2 regions of the Polycladomyces zharkentensis genome follow, and region 2 is predicted to be linked to the other one. Evidence: a T-box and tRNA genes for the amino acid it is inferred to sense, from the RefSeq annotation. Region 2 holds a T-box; the other holds one or more tRNA genes.
The links. A T-box is a leader RNA that pairs with one kind of tRNA and senses whether it is charged. The one in region 2 lies ahead of trpS (tryptophan--tRNA ligase), so its partner is inferred to be a tRNA-Trp.
Positions count from the first base shown of each region.

Region 1 (11,534 bases), on a different contig from region 2:
ATGAAAACACCCTGAGACAGGGTGTTTTCTATTCAGCATTTCTTTATTATTTTATTATACCCAACCGCGGAAACGGGAGGCTTCGGCCATTTTTCGCACGCCCACCATGTAAGCGGCAAGGCGCATGTCCACGTTGCGGGATTGTGCTGTATGATAGACGTTTTCAAATGCTTTGACCATGATTTCTTCCAGTTTCCGCTCCACTTCTTCTTCGGACCAATAATAACCCTGATTGTTCTGTACCCATTCGAAATACGAAACCGTCACGCCACCTGCACTGGCCAACACGTCAGGGACGAGCAAAATCCCCCGCTCGTGCAGAATGCGTGTCGCCTCCAAGGTGGTCGGGCCGTTGGCCGCTTCAACGACAATGTTGGCACGGATGCGATGCGCATTGGATGCTGTAATTTGGTTTTCCACCGCTGCCGGTACCAAAATGTCGCAATCCAACTCGAGCAGTTCCTGGTTGGTGATCGTATCTTTGAACAGCTTGGTTACCGTTCCGAACGAGTCGCGTCGATCGAGAAGATAGTCGATATCCAATCCGTTTTCATCATACAAACCGCCGTAGGCGTCGGAAATGCCGATAATCTTGGCCCCCGCATCACTCATGAACTTCGCGAGGAAGCTGCCGGCATTGCCAAAGCCCTGGATTACAACCCTGGCGCCTTTGATGTCCAGGTTGCGCTTCTTGGCCGCTTCGCGGATCATGATCGTCACACCTTTGGCCGTAGCCGTCTCCCTGCCCCGGGACCCGCCCAGCACGAGCGGTTTGCCGGTGATGAATCCGGGGGAGTCAAATTCGCGAATTCGGCTGTATTCATCCATCATCCACGCCATGATCTGTGAGTTGGTAAATACATCCGGCGCGGGAATATCTTTGGTCGGACCCACAATTTGGCTGATCGCCCGAACATAGCCGCGTGAAAGCCGTTCCAATTCGCGGAAGGACATCTGCCGCGGATCGCAGACGATCCCGCCTTTCCCGCCGCCGTACGGCAAATCGACGATTCCCGCTTTCAAACTCATCCAAATCGAAAGCGCTTTCACTTCATTTTCCGTTACATCCGGATGAAAGCGCACACCGCCCTTTGTCGGACCGACTGCGTCATTGTGCTGTGCGCGGTAGCCTGTAAACACCTTGACGGAACCATCGTCCATCCGCACCGGGATTCGGACCGTCAACACGCGCAAAGGCTCCTTCAACAGTTCGTAGACATGCTCCGGATAACCCAGCTTCTCCAGCGCCTGCTTGATCACGACCTGCGTGGATGCGAGTACGTCGAGGTTTTCTTTCGGTTCCACGGATTCGTTGGTCCTCTCAGACTGTTGTCCCATCCCTTACCACCTCAAAAGAAAGTTCCCATCAATCCAATGCTCAGTATACACTTTTTTTCAAAAAAACATGGGGTCGTCCTTACACAGTATACAACACATCCCCTATTGAAGAAACACCATTTGTCTTGACGAATCAATGAAGGGAGACAAAAAGCCATTTCAAAAAAAATGAAATTCCATTCCTAATGAATGAATATGCAGGGGACAGCGGTGGATCACCCACGAGGGGAAACGCGGTTTTTTTGGGAGATACTGCTCACCGCCTGCGGTCCGTTTCGAAGCGGACATGTATTGCTTCCGGCGGGGTGAACCGGAAAAACAAACGCAGAACGCAAGAATATACGGGTTGACCTATTTTTGAAAGAAGCGCAAAATCGATTTTGGGGAACGATTACAGGGAACAGGGGAAAATCGTGACTGAATATCACCGGCATCCGGATCTCCTTGAAAGGAAAGGATCGAACCTTATGACGCGAACTGCGTTGCTCCTATTTGCTCATCCCGATGATGAAACGTTTACTTGCGGCGGGACCATCGCCAAATATGCCCATGATCCCGGTGTAAGAATCATCCTGTATTGCGCCACGCGGGGCGAAGCTGGCAAGGTGGGGGACCCTCCTTTATGCCGTCCCGAAGAGTTGGGTGATGTGCGCGAAAGGGAATTGGCACGTGCAGCGAAAATCCTCGGAATCCACATGGTCATCCAGCGGAATTTCGGCGACGGGAAGTTGTCCCGCTTGCCCAGGGAGGAATTGACCAAGGACATTTTACAGGTGATGGAGAAAGTACGCCCCGACGTCATCGTCACCTTCCCGCCTGATGGCATCTCTGGCCATGCCGACCACCGCGCATTGCACCAAGCTGTTGTGCAAGCCTGTGATGAGGCAAAAAACCGCTGGAATTTCAAATTGTACTATGTGGTCATACCCCGATCAACAGCACCTGATGCGGGAGCCATTTACACCACACCCGACGATGATGTCACCACCTCGGTTGATGTGACAGCCCATCGGCAGGCGATCATGGAAGCATTGCGCCAACATCGCACCCAGCACTTGTCCATCGAACGCGTGTTTCCGGGAGTGTTGGCTGGAGAGTGGCAACGACTGCGCACAACGGAATATTATCAGCTGGCAATGCAGAACGGCCGATGGCTGTTGCAACCGGATTTGAAAGAAACGGATTGGTGGGGATAAAGGTTTACCGACCGTGGAAAAAAGCAGGGGCCGACTTCCCTTTCACACAGGGAGTCAGCCCCTTACGTGTATCCATCAAACATACGCACCGGACCGATGCGTACGCTTATTGGCCAAAATAGCGGATCAATTGATCGATCGCATGGTTCGTCATTACCGCTTTACCGTATTCGGCCAACATATGTTCGGTCAGCGTGGAAGGTTCTCCGAATTCAGTCAAAATGGCGATGACGGCTTGCAGATAATCCGTTTGGATTTCTTCGTCAAACACGAGGAAGTATTGATTCTGGTAAGCGTACACCTTGCCGCCCCCGCGAATCAAAGACCGCAAGCGGATCGCCGCCTGAACGAGATCTTCGAAATCCGAAAAGCGGAAAATGATCTGCTCACTTTCCTCCAGCGTCACTTCCAACTCATACATGTCGTCATCGAGATCGTCCTCGGGCTCAGGGGTACGACCGCGGGTGACTACGACCACCATCCCCTGCGTCGGAAGGGCAAACACTTCTACCGCCACAGGCCCCGCAATCTCAAACCCCAGCTCCTGATACGCCTGTTCCATCATGTCATTGAACAGTTCGTGCACCTTGGGGATATCTCGCCACATGTCCTCTTTGTTGATCCCGCGATCTAGTAGATCGTCCATGGATAAGTAGAAGCGGACCTTGTCTCGCCCTAAACGCTCGACGCGCATGGGTTTACCCTCCCTCGCTGGAGACCTGCTCCATACAGCGTATGAGGGTGAATTGCGTTTCGTTACGCAAACAGGTCTCCAATTTCTCTCTTTAATTACATGATACATCATATGGGCGGGGAATGCACCTGAACATCCTGTTGCAAATAAAAAAAGAACCCCTTTGACGGGTTATCGTCGATCCTCATTCCAATAGAATGGAGGGGGCACCCGGAATCGAACCGGGGATAAGGGATTTGCAGTCCCGTGCCTTACCACTTGGCTATGCCCCCACGTTTTGGCAGGGGCGGTAGGAATCGAACCCACACTAGAGGTTTTGGAGACCTCCGTTCTACCATTAAACTACGCCCCTGCGTGATGGTAGCGGCGGAGGGCCTCGAACCCCCGACCTCACGGGTATGAACCGTACGCTCTAGCCAACTGAGCTACGCCGCCACACATGGCGGAGAGAGCGGGATTCGAACCCGCGCGGGGCCATTCGGCCCCCTAACGGTTTAGCAAACCGTCCCCTTCGGCCACTTGGGTATCTCTCCGCTTCATTTGATGTGACAATTTTTATCTTAGTATGATTGTCCCACTGTGTCAAGGGGGATTTGAGGTGGTATCGGAGAACCCGTTCCTCGCGTCCCGCGCTGAGGCAGCCGTATATTTCCCCCACCCGAGCGCGCGCCACTTTCGATAGAGGAGCCACCCTTCCCGCACCCCGAACAGCACCAAAACCGTTACGGCATGCCCGCCCAATTGAGAGATCCCGTACCATCCCAATCCGATCCCGGTCGCACAGCGAATCAACTCAAGACGGCGCAGGGGGTGGCTCCACGGAAACGGCCACTCCCACATCCGGACGAAGGAGCGGATGCCCCATCGAGCCACCACAAACGAACAAGGCAGAAAACTGGCCAAAAAAACCCAATAAGGCCATGATAAATATCGTCGCCATCCCTGCCAATCATCCGGAAACAACCGCACTGTCACCCACCACCAACCGATTACACCGGCCAACTCCATCCATCCCCGCAAGCGCATCCGTGTCACCCCTCCGTCTTTTTCCATGTATATCGCGAAGGGGATTGCGGAATAACACTTCATTGAAGACGATCCCAATCCAAATGAATTCGAATGCCGGTGATACAATCAATGACAAAATGGGCGATGATTGCGGGAACCAGTGATCCGCTCCATTCGACCAACATGCCGAAGCCCAGACTGACTGCAAACACCAACAACATCAACGGAATTCGTTTCCAATAGCGAAAATGCACCAGCGTGAACAACAGACAGGAACCCCACAGCCCGATCAAAGATTGTAATGCACCGCGAAACAACAACTCCTCCGCCACCGCTACCAGACAAGCGATCCACACAATGTGTACGGGGGAGCGTCCTTGAAACAACAACCGGTTGATCCCACCGTCATCCCACCAATGAGCGGGAGCCATCCTCGTCAACACAATGTCCACCGCTACCACCAACAGGCCAAATCCCAGTCCGCTCCACCACAGAACGGGATCTTGCCAGTAAAACAGGCGATGCCATCCTCCATCCATCCATTGCAGGAGGAGAAAGCCTGTCAGCATCAATATGGCTTGTGACGCATAAAGATGGAACAACAGCCTGCGGGAGTCGTCTTTTTGATTGGCCTGCAACATGTTTCACCCCTTAATGTCTTACATTCCCAACAATCGGCAAAATTCATGGTTGTTCGCCTGTTTTCGTTCATCGACTTGCAATTCTATACAACTCGTTCTAAAATGAGGTGTGAAACAGATTAGGTTCAAAACAGATTAGGTTCAATTGGGGACTATATGGGAGGAGATTTTTTACATGCGTACTTGGGTAGACAAAGACACTTGCATTGCTTGTGGTGCTTGCGGCGCCACCGCCCCTGACGTGTATGACTACGACGAAGACGGTATCGCTTACGTGATCCTGGACGACAATACCGGTACGGCCGACGTTCCGGAAGAGCTGTGGGACGACGTGCGTGACGCACAAGAAGGTTGCCCCACGGACTCCATCAAAGTGGAAGAATAAACCGACGAAAAGCTGCTCTGATCGAGCAGCTTTTTTCAGGTCAATCAGCGTCAGCATCCAGATACAGGCGAACCGCCGCCAACCCGTCATCCACGTTGACAACGCGACGAAATCCCTGGTTGAGCAGGAAATTGGCGGCATAGATGCTGCGGATGCCATGGGCGCAAAGCACATACACCGTTTTGTCCCGATCCAGCTCGTGCAACCGATTGGGAAGATGATGCAGAGGGATCAAAATCGCACCGTCCAGATGATCCGCTTCCCATTCCTCAGGTTCACGTACATCCAGGATAATCCCGTCCCCCAGTTCTCCTCTCCGGTACTGACGGGCGAACACTTTCGGCGAAATATGATACTGCTCCTGAGAATCCATCCCAACGCCTCTTTTCTTTCATTCTCCCATCCATTGTACCACAAAGATTTCAACCAAAACGGATTTGCTTCGGCACGCCAATCCGACTACAATGGTGGGTAGAGCGAGACTGACAATTCCGATGGTCCCGTTCGATGGAAACATCCGTACATAAGGAGGATAAACGAGACATGGCACAACAAGAATTGATCGTGGATGCATTTATCGAAATTCCGACCGGCAGTCAAAACAAATACGAATACGACAAGGAAAAAGGCGTGTTCCGTCTGGATCGTGTGTTGTACTCCCCGATGCATTACCCGACCGAATACGGTTATCTGGAATCCACCTTGGCCGAAGACGGCGATCCGTTGGATATCTTGGTATTGACCACCTTCCCCACCTTCCCGGGATGCGTCATCCGCTCGCGCGTGATCGGCGTTCTGCTGATGTCCGACGATAAAGGCCAAGATGAGAAACTGTTGGCGGTGCCTGCGGACGACCCGCGCTGGGACAACGTAAAATCCCTGGATGACGTCGCACCGCACGTGTTGAAAGAAATCGAGCACTTCTTCCAAGTATACAAGGATCTGGAGAATAAAGAGACCAAAATCGAAGGCTGGAAGGATGCCCAATTTGCAGCAGACCTGTACCAAGCCTGCCTCAAACGCTATCAAGAGCAGAAGTAATGTAAAACCCCGGCTTTTGCCGGGGTTTTTTGTAGTTTCAGTTAAACGATTCAGGGCACTGCCACCTGCCAACGAACCGAAACCGTGCAATGAAAAGGTTCTTCCGGATCCACTCTCCCGAATGTGCCATAGATTGTTTTCAACCGCCTATATAAGACATTTCCACCTTTTTGCGGTCACGTATCCGGGTGTTTTTCAATCGCTCGTCAGAATAACGGTCCCGTCGTTGGTTCCAGACTTCGCGAATGCGTGCTTCCAGTTCGTCGTCGCTCTCCCCCGCGCGCAACGGGCCGCGGAGGTCGTATCCCTCGGAAGCGAACAGGCAGGTGTACAGCCGTCCGTCTGCGGACAGTCGCGCCCGGGTGCAAGTGGAACAGAAAGATTCGGTCACCGAGGAGATCACCCCGATCTCCTCCTCTGTTCCCCGGTAACGATAGCGGGAGGCGACCTCACCGTAATAGTTGGGTTCCGCCGGTTCCAAGGGCATTTCCCTGTGAATCCGCTCGATGATCTCCCTTTTGGACACCACTTGGTCCAGGTTCCACCCGTTGCTGTTGCCCACGTCCATGAATTCGATGAAGCGCAGGATGTGCCCCGTTCCGCGAAAATAGCGGGCCATGGGGATGATCTGCCCGTCATTGACCCCCTTCTGGACAACCATGTTGACCTTCACCCTCAGCCCGGCACGACTGGCTGCCTCGATCCCCTCCAACACTGATCGGACATCGGAACGCCCCCCGTTGATTTCGGCAAAGATTTTGTCATCCAGCGCGTCCAAGCTGACGTTGACCCGCTTCAGTCCGGCTTCCTTGAGGGCGCGGGCCTGTTTGGCGAGTAAAGAGCCGTTAGTCGTCAGGGCAATGTCCCGAATCCCCTCCACACCGGACAGCATCCGGATCAGATCGGGCAACCCGTTTCTGAGCAGAGGCTCGCCTCCGGTGATCCGGATCTTTTCCACGCCCAGCCTGGCAAAGATCCGCACCAGACGGGTGATTTCCTCAAAGCGGAGGAGAACCTCCCGCGGAAGAAACTTGTAATCAGGACCAAACACTTCTTCAGGCATACAGTAGCGGCAACGAAAATTGCAACGGTCCGTCACGGAAATGCGCAAATCCCGAAGCGGACGGCCCAACGTGTCCTTGATTCCGGTCATCGTCTCACGTTCCTCCCTCCCGCCTTCGAAGCAGACTTCTCGTCTCTCTCCTTCTCTTCATTTTACCGAGATGGCGGAAGAATGGATAATAAATCTTTGATTCCGGACCGATTCGTTTTGCGAGGGGCTTGTCAGCTTTTTGTTCGAATACTGGAAATTGCCAACTGAAAGCCCTCGTTTCAATCGTAGGGTGAAAGACGGTTTTGTCAGGGGAATTTCCTTCGTTCGCAGCTCATCCGGTCAGGATTACGGTAGGTCACGGTGGAAGTTTCCGGTGGCGAAGACTCCCACTGCGTAAATCATGAGAACGAGAGGTAACCAGCGTAGCGGTAACAGGTACGCCGCTCATCCGGAAACATTAAGAGCAGCAAATGAAACGGGGAGATGACGGCTGAATCCAAAATTTTGGTTCACTCTGTTCCCATGCGATCACCGTGTTTCCCACGAATCACATTCGAGCTTCTGTCACGCGGACGGAAGGCAAGCCGCAAGGCGCTCTTATAAGCCTGAGGAGTGTCGATATCCAGCACGACACCTGGATCTTCCACTGGCAGAATCGTCCGGTTCCGTACAGTGCGAAGCACTTCCTTCGCCCCGCAATCCCCCTTCAGCCCCGCCAAATTCATCGACCGGACATTCCCCAAAAAAACCGGATGACCGGGAATACCCCGGAAGCAGGGCCGGACGACGATGGGTTCGGACTCTTGAAAGGTGTGAAGCTGTTTGAGGCTGCTTTCAAAGATTTGCCGGATTGTTTCTTCCGCAATCAGGGGTTGATCGCCCAAAAACACCATCGCCGAGTGGTATCGGCCTTCTCCACTAGCCAAACCGGACAAAAGGGACGTGCTCTGTCCGGCGTCGTAATCCCGGTTGACCACCCAGCGGAAGCGATGGTCCTCGATCCGGATCAATCGCCTGATCTCCTTCTCCCGGTGACCGACCACGGCAACCACCTCCGGGAAGGGGAATGCAAGTGTCTTCCGGATTACTTGCTCCAACAACGGCATGCCTCCCCATTCGAGGAGTTGTTTCGGCGTCCCCATTCGCGAAGATGTCCCCGCAGCGAGGATCAGAGCAAACACACCGGTCTCCATGGTCAACACCTTTCGGCATCGGTTTTCAAAATTGCCGCTGCTCACAACCATCTCCCCACCCAAATAACGAACGAATCACAAAGAGAGGGAAACCGGCCGCGTTCATTTTCGGACGGGTTGGTGAATGCTGTCCCTTCCCCGCAAAAACCCGCCCGCGTGACCCTTTCGAAACGCCAGAATCTCCGACAGAATGCTGATCGCCACCTCCTCCGGTGTCTCGGCACCAATGTCCAAACCTACGGGATTATACATCCGGGTCAGTTTCTCTTCCCCGAAGGTCACCCCTTCCTTTTCCAATGCCTCCAACATCCGTTGACAGCGAGATCGTGGCCCAAGCACGCCCACATAAGGAGCGGGTGAATTCAAGGCAAGCCGGATGGCAACCCGATCACGCTCCAGGTGATGGTTCATCACAACAACATACGTACGTCTCCCGATGATCACGCGTTCCTCCCATAAACCCGAATCGGCCAGAATAATCCGGGCTCCCGGAAAGCGATCCTCGGTGGCGTAGGCCGGGCGCGGATCCACCACCGTCGTTTTGAACCCCGCCTGGACAGCCAACTTTACCAGCGGAATCGCGTCATGGCCGGCACCGAAAATCATCAGTTCCGACGGAGGGAGGTTGACGTCGACGAAAACCTCCGCCTCCCTGCCTCCGGGCAAGGAAAATCTGCATGTTTCCGACTTGGGGTACAGGGCCTCCAGTTTTTCTCGTGCCCGTTCGACGACCAACCTGTTCAAGTCCTCATCGCCCAAGTCTCCGAGGGGTTCGCCGTTCTCGGGGACGAAGAGGCGCATCCCGGTTGGAAGGCCCGGGAAAGGAGAAAACGCCAGCAATGTGTTCAAAACAGCCGCCCGCTCTTTCTTGAGGCACTCGGTCCATGCGGCAAAGGGGTCGCGATCCGGATCTTGCCGTTCGTTTTCCTTCCGTACGCTCATGAGGATGCCTCCTTTCCCGCAAACCCGTCGAATGATGGCGGAGCACCCGCGTCGTTCGTCCCACTCCACGAAACCGGTTCAATCAACACGTCGACGGTACCCGGGCAGCCCAGCCCCAATCCCCACACGAGATCCTCATCCAAATCGTAGCGTTTGAGGACCGGTTTACCGTCTGCCATCACTTGTTTGGCCACTTCCGCTACGTCCGGCTCCAAGCAACCGCCGGAGATCACACCGGTCATCTTACCTTCTTCGTCGATCAGCAATTTTGCGCCTTCCCGGCGATAGGCGGATCCCTTCACGCGGACAACGGTGGCCAGTGCCATCTTTCTCCCCGCCCGCTTCCCCTCTTCCATTGCCAGAGCGATTTCCCGATTCTCTTTCACGTCCGTCATCACCTCCGGGAATGGTTGCGTGAAGCCAATTGTTGGAAGGAGCCCGGGTCACAGGCCTCCGTAACATGTCCATACGGGAACGAGCCAACATCGACAAACACAGCTTCACGTTCATGCCAAGCTGATCGGCTTCTCGTCATATCCATGTTGAGAGGGAAACATCTCCAACATCGTCCCCTTTCGGGTAAGAACGTTGGTGAAATGGAGAAACCGTTCGGCCAACTTCCTCGCAGAACAATGGATTTCAATTTCCCACTTGCCAGATCCCGCTGATCGGACAAGCTTCCACTCCCCTGTGAACGTCCCCTTTGAAGAGCCGTACCAGTGTGGAACCATACGGGAACGTGCAGGAACGATGAAGAATCATGATCAACGCCGGATCATTGGGGCACTAAACATCCTGTGTACGCACAGACAACGGCGTCACAGGCACGGAGGAAGGTTGAAAAATCTGACTTTCCTCCACCGCCTGCCGCCAACTTTCCAAGTCGTGTACGTCGACCAACCGATGGATGTACGGCATTGCGGCGGACATACCGCTCGAGATCGGCTCGTATTCAGGATCTCCGAGCAGAGGATTGAGCCACACCACATGCCGGACACGTTCAGAAAGCGTCCGCAGAGCGGAGCGCAGGCGCTCGGGATGGCCGGCGTCAAACCCGTCTGATGCGATGATCACGAAAGTATGTCGCCGCAATAGACCACCGTATTTGTACAGCAACTCCTCAAGCGCTTCTCCGATGCGCGTCCCGCCCTTAAGTTCTGCCAGTTCCGACACCGGGATTCCCTGAATCGCTTTGCGCGCCACCAGATGTGTGACGCGCTTGAGCCGAGTCGAGAAGACGAACACTTCGCAGCGCAGGCGCAGACGCGTAAACGACCACGCAAGGGTGGTCATGAACGGAGCATACTCCTTCATCGACCCGGAAATGTCGATCAAAATCATAACCGATGGCCGATCCGGACGATACTGTTGCCAATGCAGGCGGAGCGGTTCTCCCACATAACGAACACTCCCGCGCATCGTCGCGCGCAGATTCACCCGATCGCGCCCCCCACGGCGAAACCGTCGCCCCGGTGGACTGTCAAATTGTCGTAAAGCCCGCTTGGAGACGGCCAATACCGCCCGCAACCGAGACGGATCGGCCTGCAGGGCGTAGCGTTCTCCCTGACTCGGACTGGATCCCGGTTGCATGGCAAAACTCAAGATGGGCGGGTGATCCTGCGTCACAGTTGGACTTCGCGAATTACCGGACCGTTCCTCCGCTTGAACCCGTTTCTTTTCTTCCAGTCGCGTACCCTGATTCAAAAAGTGGCGCTTGAACAGATGCGGAAACGATGCCCACTCGGCCGGCGATCGGGCGTAGACCGAGCGCAGTGCCAAAAAGAGTTCTTCCGGCATCGACAGGTCCGCCTCCGTCAAGCACCTGAGCGCGGTCAACGTCTCCGGCGTGCCCACACGAAACCCGTGTTTTCGCAAAAAAGGGGTAAACTCCCGCACCTGACGAATTACCGCTGCAGTCATCCCCGTCAGTCCGGACAGGTCTAGGCGTTCCACAACAGAGCCAGTCCTTTCTCTCGAACCAGTTCCATATCTTCCTGCGTCTTCAACAGGCACCCGAGCGTCAGTCGGGTGACCGATTCATC
Region 1 covers NZ_JAFHAP010000008.1:403,509-415,042, forward strand. The annotation lists gene JQC72_RS09230 (Glu/Leu/Phe/Val family dehydrogenase) at 55-1,338, opposite strand; gene JQC72_RS09235 (PIG-L deacetylase family protein) at 1,806-2,534, shown strand; gene JQC72_RS09240 (genetic competence negative regulator) at 2,641-3,228, opposite strand; tRNA gene JQC72_RS09245 (tRNA-Cys) at 3,427-3,500, opposite strand; tRNA gene JQC72_RS09250 (tRNA-Trp) at 3,507-3,580, opposite strand; tRNA gene JQC72_RS09255 (tRNA-Met) at 3,587-3,663, opposite strand; tRNA gene JQC72_RS09260 (tRNA-Ser) at 3,669-3,761, opposite strand; gene JQC72_RS09265 (hypothetical protein) at 3,811-4,254, opposite strand; gene JQC72_RS09270 (CPBP family intramembrane glutamic endopeptidase) at 4,314-4,877, opposite strand; gene JQC72_RS09275 (ferredoxin) at 5,053-5,262, shown strand; gene JQC72_RS09280 (rhodanese-like domain-containing protein) at 5,303-5,635, opposite strand; gene JQC72_RS09285 (inorganic diphosphatase) at 5,806-6,303, shown strand; gene moaA (GTP 3',8-cyclase MoaA) at 6,443-7,456, opposite strand; gene JQC72_RS09295 (nucleotidyltransferase family protein) at 7,867-8,595, opposite strand; gene JQC72_RS09300 (XdhC family protein) at 8,653-9,492, opposite strand; gene JQC72_RS09305 (XdhC family protein) at 9,489-9,878, opposite strand; gene JQC72_RS09310 (vWA domain-containing protein) at 10,279-11,445, opposite strand; gene JQC72_RS09315 (AAA family ATPase) at 11,433-11,534, opposite strand, start outside.
Region 1: it has a tRNA-Trp gene. The T-box ahead of trpS (tryptophan--tRNA ligase) is inferred to sense a tRNA for this amino acid. The anticodon was not compared.

Region 2 (11,534 bases):
ATAACGCCGGATTGCTGCACACAACCGTTCCATCTGCCGGGGAGACAATACGGTGGGGGTGCCTCCGCCGATAAAAACCGACCGAATCTCACCCGGCGGATGCTGCTCAACCGTCCGTGCCATCTCCGTTTCCAGCGCGGACAGGTAATCGTCAACAGGCTGACCTTTTACTACATATGCGGTAAAGTCACAGTAGTGACACTTGTTGGTACAAAAGGGGATATGAATATAAACCGCTTGCGGCGCCACCTGGAGTCACCCCCTTCCTAAAAAACGTCGAGATGTGACGACCCGTTTCACCATTTCGGCAAGGTTCGTCCGGTCCATCCTTTTGGTTCGGGTGCATGAAAAAAGGATGCGGGAGCCTTCCATCCCGCCTTCGCTCCGTAGCCGGTCGGCTGGAGTCGCTCGGCCGGGAAACCGGCTCCCGCTTCCGTTCATTTTTTATTTTTTGTTGCTGTCGTCCATCTTCAATACGGCCATGAACGCTTCCTGCGGCACTTCCACACTGCCCACGGCCTTCATTCGTTTTTTCCCTTCTTTTTGTTTCTCCAAGAGCTTCCGTTTCCGGGTGATGTCCCCGCCATAGCACTTGGCCAACACGTTTTTGCGCATGGCGCGGATCGTTTCACGGGCGATCACCTTGTTGCCGATGGCCGCCTGAATGGGGACTTCAAACATTTGCCGCGGGATGAGTTCTTTCAGTTTTTCCACCAGCTGGCGTCCGCGATAATACGCTTTGTCGCGGTGAACGATGAACGACAGCGCGTCAACCGGTTCACCGTTAAGCAGGATGTCCATTTTCACCAAATTGGATCGTTTGTATCCGATCAGTTCGTAATCGAACGATGCGTATCCTTTGGTCCCTGACTTCAGTTGGTCGAAAAAGTCATAGACGATTTCGGCCAGCGGCAGTTCATAGATGATATTGACACGGTTGTTGTCCAGATATTGCATGTCGATATAATCGCCCCGTTTGTTCTGGCACAGCTCCATGACCGCGCCCACGTAATCATTGGGTGTCATGATGCTGGCCCGCACATAGGGCTCCTCCACATAATCGACCTTCTGTTGGGGCGGCATGTGTGTCGGGTTTTCGATATCCAGCACCGTGCCGTCGGTCTGATGGACCCGGTACACCACGCTGGGGGCGGTGGTGATCAGCGGTATGTCGAACTCCCGCTCGATTCGCTCCTGAATGATCTCCATATGGAGCAAACCCAAAAAGCCGCATCGGAATCCGAATCCGAGCGCGGTCGACGTCTCCGGCTCATAGCGCAGGGACGCATCGTTCAACTCCAGTTTTTCCAGTGCCTCACGCAAGTCGTCGTAATCGGCGGAGTCGACCGGGTACAGTCCGCAAAACACCATCGGATTGATCCGCCGGTATCCCGGTAACGGCTCGGCGGCCGGACGCTCCGCATCCGTGATGGTATCCCCGACCCGGGTGTCCTTCACATTCTTGATGCCGGCTACCAGAAATCCCACTTCACCCACCGATAATTCATCCATCAGCACAGGATGCGGCGTGAATGCACCCACTTCCGTCACTTCAAACGTTTTACCGGTGGACATCATTTTGATCTTCATGCCCTTTTTGATCGTGCCTTCAACGACCCTCAGGTAGACGATGACGCCTTTGTAGGAGTCGTACAACGAGTCGAAAATGAGCGCTTTCAGCGGCGCATCGGGATCTCCCTTGGGCGGGGGCACTTTCTCGACGATCTGCTCCAAAATTTCTTCGATCCCGATCCCCGCCTTGGCGGAAGCCAGCACCGCTTCACTGGCATCCAATCCGATCAATTCCTCGATTTCGTTTTTTACCCGATCCGGTTCGGCGCTGGGCAGATCAATCTTGTTGATGACCGGGATGATTTCCAAATCATTTTCCAACGCCAGGTATACGTTGGCCATCGTTTGCGCTTCGACGCCCTGTGCCGCGTCAACAACGAGGAGCGCTCCTTCACACGCGGCCAGGCTGCGGGAAACTTCATATGTGAAGTCCACGTGCCCCGGCGTGTCAATCAGGTTGAGAATATACTCGTTTCCATCCTTGGCACGATAGTTCAGGCGTACCGACTGCAACTTGATCGTAATGCCGCGTTCCCGTTCCAGATCCATCTGATCCAGAAACTGGTCAGTCTTCTCCCGTTCGCTCAGTGCGCCGGTATACTCCAGAATCCGATCGGCCAAGGTCGATTTTCCGTGGTCAATATGAGCGATAATGGAAAAGTTGCGTATGTTTTGTTGCCGATTCCGTTTCTCCACTTGTGTCCCTCCTGCACGGGCAACGCACAAAGACTGCATTTTTATATTATATCAGGGAACATATTCATCATCAATTGGCACGATATCATGAAAACGGCCAAGCCGACAAGGCTTGGCCGATACTGCTGACAAAGAAGGGTAACTCCCGTCATTCCGGGTGCGCCGTTTTTCCTCACGCTTCTCTTTCGAAAAGCGCAAAGACTGCCCGATGGAAAACAGCCACCCTCATTCAACGCATGTCTGGTGATTCCTGTTCCATTGCTTACCCAGGCTCGCTCCTTCGCCCAGCAGGAAACAGAGCAAGGTTGTTTTGAAGCAATCTCACATCTCCGTGATACGCCAGCCTACTGGTTGTCTACCATCGCAATTTCAGGTGAGCGGTTTTTCCTCTCGCTCTTCTTTCGGCCATGCAAATGTCGCTCACAGGAATTCGGTCACCCTCTTTTGGAGTCTGTCTGGTGAATCCGTGAGGGAGCAAATGCTTTCCCAGGTGAGCGACTGACCAAGCCCCGGCCGAGCGAAGACCCGGAAAGCGCAGGAATGAAATCACAGGCAACTTCCTCTGAGCGAAGCGTACTTTGCCTGCGTCCTGCGCTCCGGGTCGGAGCGGCCATGACTTGCATCCTTGAGGGCGCAGGTAGTGCGAACAGAGGAAAGCAGTTGGCCTGACACACCCTATTCAGCGAGTCCGAAGTTCCCGCCGAGTGCGGAGCTTGAGACGGGAAACCGGAAGCCGCGGACTTGGTCCATCACCTGAACAGCTTGCTGATTGCGGATGTCATCCCGTCCGGACCGGCAACATCTCCATCACATTTTCAATGATGGTGAACCCCACGGAGCCGCCCGCCGTCATGATCGACTCCGGATGAAACTGTACGGCCCAAATCGGTAGTGACCGGTGTTCAATCGCCATCACGATGTCATCTTCGGAACGGGCGATGACACGCAGTTCCTCGGGTACGCGGGATGCAAACAGCGAGTGGTACAAACCGGCCGTAAACGTCTCGGGCACACCCTTCCACAACGGACTCGCGTGGACGATGGACACGGTGCGTTTTTTTCCGTGCAACGGTTCGGGCAGGATTCCCAGTTCACCGCCGAAATGCTCGACCAGCCCCTGCAATCCCAGACAGACACCGAACACGGGAAAATGTTTCTCAAGGCACAACCGAATCGTTTCATTCAATGCAAACTCCTCCGGACGTCCCGGTCCGGGAGACAACACCACCAAATCAAAGTCTTCCCGCAACAAAGCATTTCGGGCCGCATCCGATCGCAGGGTGATCACTTCCGCTCCAGTCCGGCGAAAATACCCTGCCAATGTGTGGACGAACGAATCTTCATGATCCACCAACAGGATCGATTTGCCCCGTCCGGTCTTCCGCTCGGCCGAAAAGACGATCGGCGGTTCTTCACCGGCCTCGCGAATCGCCTGCAACAGAGCGGCCGCCTTTACCCGTGTCTCCCGGTCCTCCGCATCGGGGTCCGAGTCGTGGAGCAAGGTGGCTCCGGCACGCACCCACGCTTGTCCCGACTGCAATTTCATGGTGCGCAATGTCAATCCGGTGTTGACATTCCCGTTGAACGCCAGATAACCGACAGCACCGCCGTACCATTCGCGCGGGCTGTCCTCATGTTCCTCAATCCACCGGATCGCCGCCCGTTTCGGAGCACCTGTGATCGTAACCGCCCACATGTGTGTCATAAACGCGTCGAGCGAATCGTACGGCGGACGCAACCGCCCTTCCACATGATCCACGGTGTGGATGAGGTGCGAATACAGCTCCGTCTGCCTCCGACCGATCACCCGAACCGATCCCGGTTCGCAAATTCGGGACTTGTCGTTGCGGTCCACATCGGTGCACATCGTCAATTCGGCTTCATCCTTGGTGGAATTGAGCAGCCGACGAATCTGCTCGGCATCCTCCAGTGCGTCCGAACCACGCGGGATCGTGCCGGAGATGGGACACGTCTCCACCCGATCCCCTTCCACACGGACGTACATTTCCGGGGATGATCCGACCAAGTGGGCATCACCCAGATTGATCAAAAAGCAATAGGGACTCGGATTGATCTGCTTCAGCCGGTCAAACACCCGGGTCGGGGCGGCAGTACAATCGGCGGTGAACATCTGCGTCGGTACCACCTCGAACAGATCGCCCCTGCGAAACGCCTGCTTGGCCTTCCGCACCAGCTCCGGATAATGCCCGTCCGGGGTCGGTTTCGCTGATGGGATCGTAGCTGTTCGGGACAACCCTTCCCGCATTGAGATCGGACGCTTCGGCAGCATCACCGTCGATATTCCATCTGCGGCAAACTGATAGGTGAGATGGTACGCACGCGCCATCTGGTGATCAATTACGGCAATCCGGTCCGGCAGGTACAGAACCAAATCGGCTTGATCCGGTCGACGGCGATGTTTCAGTTTCATCGGTTCCAGTTGAAACACCAGATCGTAACCAAACGCGCCGTACAATCCGAGAAAAGCATCCTCATCTGAGAAAAACAAATCCCGGATCGCCCGGATGACGGTAAAAATGGACGGCAAGCGCGTCCGATCCTCTTCACATCGCATGTCTTCCGGCTCTGGCTCTCTCACCGTTCCCCGGAACATATGGGGGTCCACATGCGTCAGCCGTACGTCGGGTATACTTTGCAGCGTACGTTTCACGGCTTCCAGCAACACAACGCCATGCTCCCAAAGCGCCCGCACCTCGAAGGTACGCCCGAAGCCGCGGATTTCCACCGGAGGATTCACCAAACCGATATCCCACCGGGAGTACCGTCCCGGATATTCATAACAGCTGGAAAACCAAATACCTTTGTGCCCGTCGATGGTTCGGGCGACTTCATCCATGGCTTCAGCCGGCGCGACAGGTTCCGTCAACCTGCGAATATCCACGCCGCCTTTCGTCCGGTAACTCAACACTTCCGTGGATGTGACTGCGGATAACAGTGACACGAAAGTTCCTCCTTGTCAGGGAGGAGCACAGGAGAAAGCGAGGGAGTTGGGAGGTGAGGGCAAAAAAACCTTCTTCAGGGCGGCATCCTTTACCGGACACACCCTTGATACCTTTCGGTCAAAATCTTCTTTCTCTCCGACTCGTCTCTGCTCGGCTCCGCTCCGCTCTTCCTGGCTCTGCTCCGTTTTGTTTGATTGTCACTATACCACGGAACGACTTTCTCCATCAACGGCTTTCATGGATTTTTGCCATCTGAATCCAACCATCCCACAATCACTTCAATCGCCTTTCTCGCCCCCTCCCGGATACCACTGCCCATCTCATTGCCCATCTTGGCCAGTATGCCGCTGTTTTCTTCCACTGAACGCTTCACTTGTTTCACCCGTTGGACATTCTTCTCGGAAACGGGATTTTCCGTTTCCACCACATGTCCCATCACAGAGATTTCCACCCTGCCGTTTTCCGGCGTGATATGAACTGCCCGTGGGGCTCCTTCGTTGCCCTGTATTTTCTGGATGTTTTGTTCAGCCGTGTCGATGCCCAGAAACACCCCGAACATCAACACCAGCAACAGCGCGGTCACTTGTGCCGCCCATCTCATTTCACATCACCTGACCATTCCGGAACATATCGGATCAATCCATCTCGTTCGGGGTGAGCCTGTTTCCCTCTCTTCTTTTCGTCAACTCCAAGGTCACTTGCGAGAAACAGGCCACCCTCCCCAAAGCCTTGCAAACAGAAAACAGCCTCTATTGAGAGCCACCTGATGACGATGGTCGGGCGTCCACGGGTTCGGTTTGGAAATACAGATCCGCAAACGCACGGGCCAACGCTTTGGTGGTACGGAACACTTCATCAAAGTTGTTGTCCACCCCGCCGATTTCCACCAAGATGCTCCGCGGCGACAAGGATTGGTTGTATTCGCCGTTGCCCGTGGCACGGTTTTTGAGAAACACGCCTTTGGACAACCCCGGATACAGGGACTCCAGTTTGTTATGCAGTTGACGGGCCAGTTTCAGGTTCTGTTCCCAATCCTCATGTGCCGTACCGATGACGAATGCAATGCGGGCGTAGGGCTTCCCGTCGATCGTCGTGGTGGTTTTGTCCCGGCGTTGCGAATCCCGGTGAATATCGATGAAGTATTGCAAATCCTGATTTTGCCGCATCGCCGCCAGCACCGTTTTGCGGGAGGAGCGATACAGTTTGGGGTGCTCTTCCTTGTAATGCGCGGTGGAGACTTCTGCCCCGATTCCCAGGCGTTCCAACTCCTTGCCCAATCGCTTGCCGACCAAGATCACGTTTGTGTTCCAGTCATAAGCTCTGTCGGGGTCGCTCCTGCCCAATTCCGGCAAATACGATTCGCTGAAATGCGTCTGATAGATGAAGACACGCTTGACGGAGGGTGAAGGTGACGGCTCATCCACACGATCAGACGGGGTGCGGTCCTTTCCCTTTTCGGATTGTCGCTCCAGTTCTTTGGCCAAATCCGGCGGCGGTTCTGATTCGATGGGCACGTCGGTGTATTTGACGCCTTGTCCGGCTACGACGATTTCGGTGTCAAACAAAGTGAATCCGGGTAATTCCCGTCCGATAAACGTGCGGGGGTCCTTCGGATCGATGCTGGTGGCCAGTTCAAAAAAAAGTCGGGACATCCTCCCATCAGCCTGCTCATCCCGCATCGCCGCCAAATACGGAATCTCTCTACCCATCGCCCACAACAACGTATCGGCCGACAGGTGAGCGGTCAGTCTGCCGAGATCGGAAGAGTGTGCGCTCCGTTCTGCCTCCAACATGGCGAAAGCGCCGGTAAAAATGAAAACCAACGCCGTTCCCAGTATCAACAGGACAAATGATTGGCGTACACGTGGCCCGGACATGTTCAACGTAGCAAAACCCCGATAACGGTGGCGCATTCCTCTCCCCCTCTATCATCCTTGTCTTATCCAAGGTATATGAAAGAAAGGGACGAGGTAGAACCTATGAAAAACGAAGCGAATTGATAGAACAAACGGCTGTGTGCCGATTTCAGTTTGTATGAGCCGATACGTTATCAATGGTAACCGATTCATGCAATGCGCAATTGATTCCGTCCGCCACCAGTTTGCCGATATCAGAGATAAAATCATCCACCTCTTTGGGAGTGACGATCAGGTTTTGTCCCAACGGTGAGAGAACTTCGTGGATCAACTGCCGTTTTTCCTCATCACTGAGCACGCCGATCAATCCCAGAAACTTGTTTTTGGCTGCTTCATCCACTTTCTGATTCTGCAACTCTTTCAAATCGGGCCGATTCAACGGGTCAAGCGGGTTGGCCGGCTTTTTTTGGTTCATCTCTCGTTGAAGGTGCGACATCACCAATTCGATCGTGTCATATGTAATCGTCGCCGCATCCACCACTGTCGGTACCCCGATCGCAATCACGGGCACACCCAACGTGTCACGGTTCAATGCTTTTCGTTTGTTCCCCACACCGGAACCGGGATTGATACCGTTATCTGCCACTTGGATCGTGGTGTTGACCCGCGTCAGTGCTCTGGATGCCAACGAATCGACGGCGATGACGGCATCCGGTTTCGTTTTTTCCACGAGGCCGCGTACAATTTCGCTCGTCTCGATTCCGGTCGTACCCATCACCCCCGGTGAAATGGCACTGACCGAACGGTACCCTTCTTCCACTTGTTCCGGCATCAGCTGAAACAGGTGGCGGGTGATCAGTGTGTGTTTCACGACAAAAGGTCCCAGCGCATCGGCGGTCACGTTCCAATTGCCCAACCCGACGACCAGGATCTTGTCGTCCGGGGCAATTCCCGCCTCTTCGAGAAAACGGGAAAATTCCCGGGAAAAATGGACGGCCACCCGATGTTGCAGTTCCGAATCCTTGCTTCTGAGCCCCGGCACTTCCAATGTCAGATAGGTCCCCTGCTGTTTTCCCAGTTCGCGGGCTCCCTCTTCACTCTCCACCCAAATCCAGCTGGTTTTGATACCATCTTCATCGTATTCTTCCATCCGCACACCGGGGATTTCCCCTTCTTCGCGGGCTTTCAGTGCCAGATCATGAGCTTCCCGCGCGAGGTCCGTCCGAATGGCCAAAGCACTCAAATCCAGCATCGGCCGATCTTTCGCTCCGTCCCGTTTGTCATGTGCCATGCCCGAAATCAGCTCCTCTTGCTCAGATACATCCTATTTTTGCCATACATTCCCCCTCATTATTCCAAGCTTGCAATTTGCCCAATGCCGTGCTACAATTGAGCATGTTGCACGCTAAGGGACGCAATGGTGGTATCTGCAGGAGGTGAAATCATGGCGAACATCAAATCTGCGATCAAACGGGCGAAAACCAACGAAAAACGCCGGATGCATCGCGCGGCTCAAAAATCCGCCATCCGTACGGCCATCAAAAAATTCCTGGCCGCAGTGGAGGCCCAGGATAAGGAACAAGCGGCCGTGTTGTTGCGCGAAGCTTCACGGAAATTGGACAAAGGCGTCACCAAAGGCCTTCTCCATAAAAATGCCGCGGCTCGGAAAAAATCCCGCTTGGCTCAAAAATTGAACGCCTTGAACGGTTAATCGGACGACCCCACGCAGGGTCGGCTTTTATTTTCGATCATCATACATCATAACAGAAGGTCCGGGCGATTCACCCGGACCTTAATGCTATTGTAAGAGCGAGTGGTGCTGATTCCCGTTTCAGTTCCGGGGTCATGATCTTTTCCCCACTCGCTCCTGTCTCGCTTCATCGAAGACCGTTCGCAGGGTTAAGCCACCCTCTCACGTCCCGCTTACGATCCCCCGCAATGCCGGTATGTCCTCGTTACCGGCCAAACGGCGGCACCAACCCCATCGCTTCCTTCATCCTGGCCAGCGTTTCATCCGCGATGGCACTCGCTTTTTCCGCACCTTCGGCCAGTACGCGCTCCACTTCCCCCGAGCGCCGCAGTTCGTGATAACGCTCGCGAATCGGTGTGAGATGTTCCACCACTGCTTCGGCCACTTCCTTTTTCAACTGCCCGTATCCTTGTCCTTCAAATTGCTTGACCGTGTCATCAATCGACCGTCCCGTGATCAGGCTGTAAATAACCAACAGGTTGCTGACCCCAGGCTTGTTCTCCGGATCATAGGCGATGCGGTTCTCCGAATCGGTCACCGCCCGTTTGATTTTCTTCACGATCACATCCGGCTCGTCCAAGAGCGCAATGTAGTTGGCTTCACTTCCGGCGCTTTTGCTCATCTTTTTCACCGGATTGTCCAATCCCATGATACGCGCTCCCACTTTCCCGATCAGCGGTTCCGGCAATGTCAGCACTTCCCCGTACCGGTTGTTAAACCGCTCGGCCAAGTCGCGCGCCAATTCCAGGTGCTGTTTCTGGTCTTCCCCCACCGGAACGGCGTCCGCTTGGTACAGTACGATGTCTGCCGCCTGCAGCACGGGATAGGTGTACAAACCGACGACTACGCCTTCGGAACCCTGGCTTTTTTCCTTGAATTGCGTCATGCGATTCAACTCGCCCATACGGGCCACGCATTGCAACAACCAACCGGCTTCCGTATGCGCCCGAACATGGGACTGTACAAACAGTGTGGCCTTTTTCGGGTCCAAGCCGGCTGCCAGATACAACGTCGCCACTTCCAATGTCTTTTCCCGCAACTCATCGGGATCACGCGGTACGGTCAATGCGTGAAGATCGACCACACAGTAGAAGCATTCCGCTTCATCCTGCAATTCCACAAACCGCTTCAACGCACCGAGATAGTTGCCCAGATGCAGATTTCCCGTTGGTTGAATGCCGGACAACATCCGTTTCATTGACCATTCAGCTCCTTTTTCCTCAAAATAAAAAACCCCATCCCCATAGGGACGAGGCATTGCTCGCGGTACCACCCTGATTCGCCAAAAAACGGCGCACTTGATTGCCATAACGGTCTGTGGACCGGTTCCGCCTACTCGGACTTGAGCGTCCTTTCGGAGAACGGCTCCGAAGCCCATTCACGCGGGAGCCCGGTTGACTCGCACCGACCGTCAACTCTCTGAACGGGCCAGTCCGCGCTACTCTTCTTCTTCCTCGCCTTGAACGGTATCCGATTGTCCGTTTCGCCGACGGTCTCTTTCATCCCAACCCTGAAAGAGCCAAGCGTTCCGGCTCATCATGATAACAAGATAACAAGAAATGGCGCCGGATGCAACCTGACTTACCGAAATATTTACACCAAGACTGGTATGTTACGATTTCGGTGTTCAAGTAGGAGGGTTGACCATACAGGCCTTGATGGTCTGGACTTGGTCAAAGTCTATTCTAAATCATCGAATCTCTTCCACCAATACTCTTCCAGTTATCGTTTGGTGATCTCCACCCTGTCTTGGTACTTGTCCAACGCCGCCGACACGCGAAATCAATAATTGCTTTTCCATTAACCACAACACAATGCATCGGTTTGGGCTATTCGGTTGTGGTTGACGACAGGTTGCGACGCAGCTTTGTTTTTCAAACGCGGTGGCCACGCTCGACGTTATCGCTTGGGCCAAGTTATCTTGTTCCTGATGGTTCATCCTCTCGCAAGCGCAACAGAATTTTGGTATTATTAAGCTGAGAAGTGCGAAAACAGTTAAACATAAAAATATGGACATCATGCCTTTTTGTTTTGTTTCCGAACAGCCTTCGCTTCGAAAAATACCCGGGGGGTGTTCGGAAATACGAAGTTCCTTGTGTGATAAGAGCTTTCGGAGATTTTGTCCGGCTGGAAATACAGTAGGAAACACAGAAAATGGGTGCTTTTGAGGAGGTGTTCGGAAAACTGCGGGAGAATTGAGATAAACCAAGGGGCTTGGCAAACGCTGTAACAATAGATACACCTCTGTAGTGAGGATTGAAGCCACAGGTATCTACCACGATTAGGATCAAACAATTCGGGCGCAATAATAGATACACCTCAGTAACGAGGATTGTAACTCGAAGCGTTAACATTGAGCCCGTAGCTGGACAGAGGAAATAAATTGTTTGAAGCCCTGAGAGTTCGCTAAACCGGCCGACCACTCGGCAAAGCGTCGTGTCATTTTTTACCAAACCACCTTGCATGTCATCCGCTAAGGGCGTAAAGGCCATGATGATATTAATTACGCCCTTCATTACGTTGATAAATGCTTCTCCAAATGCCCGAATGCCCGGCGTTTTGATTCAGCCACTGGAAAAACCGCTGGAACTCTGCCCCCATAATCGCTTGATCCACACTTTTAAATACATCGGATATAGCACCGATCGACGATTGGAACATGGGCTTTAATCCTGATAATACCTTCGTATCGGAAGT
Region 2 covers NZ_JAFHAP010000004.1:312,021-323,554, forward strand. The annotation lists gene hemW (radical SAM family heme chaperone HemW) at 1-249, opposite strand, end outside; gene lepA (translation elongation factor 4) at 445-2,268, opposite strand; gene JQC72_RS03395 (anthranilate synthase component I) at 3,047-5,230, opposite strand; gene JQC72_RS03400 (DUF3679 domain-containing protein) at 5,467-5,832, opposite strand; gene spoIIP (stage II sporulation protein P) at 5,981-7,144, opposite strand; gene gpr (GPR endopeptidase) at 7,257-8,339, opposite strand; gene rpsT (30S ribosomal protein S20) at 8,532-8,798, shown strand; gene trpS (tryptophan--tRNA ligase) at 9,043-10,035, opposite strand; T-box leader at 10,080-10,301, opposite strand.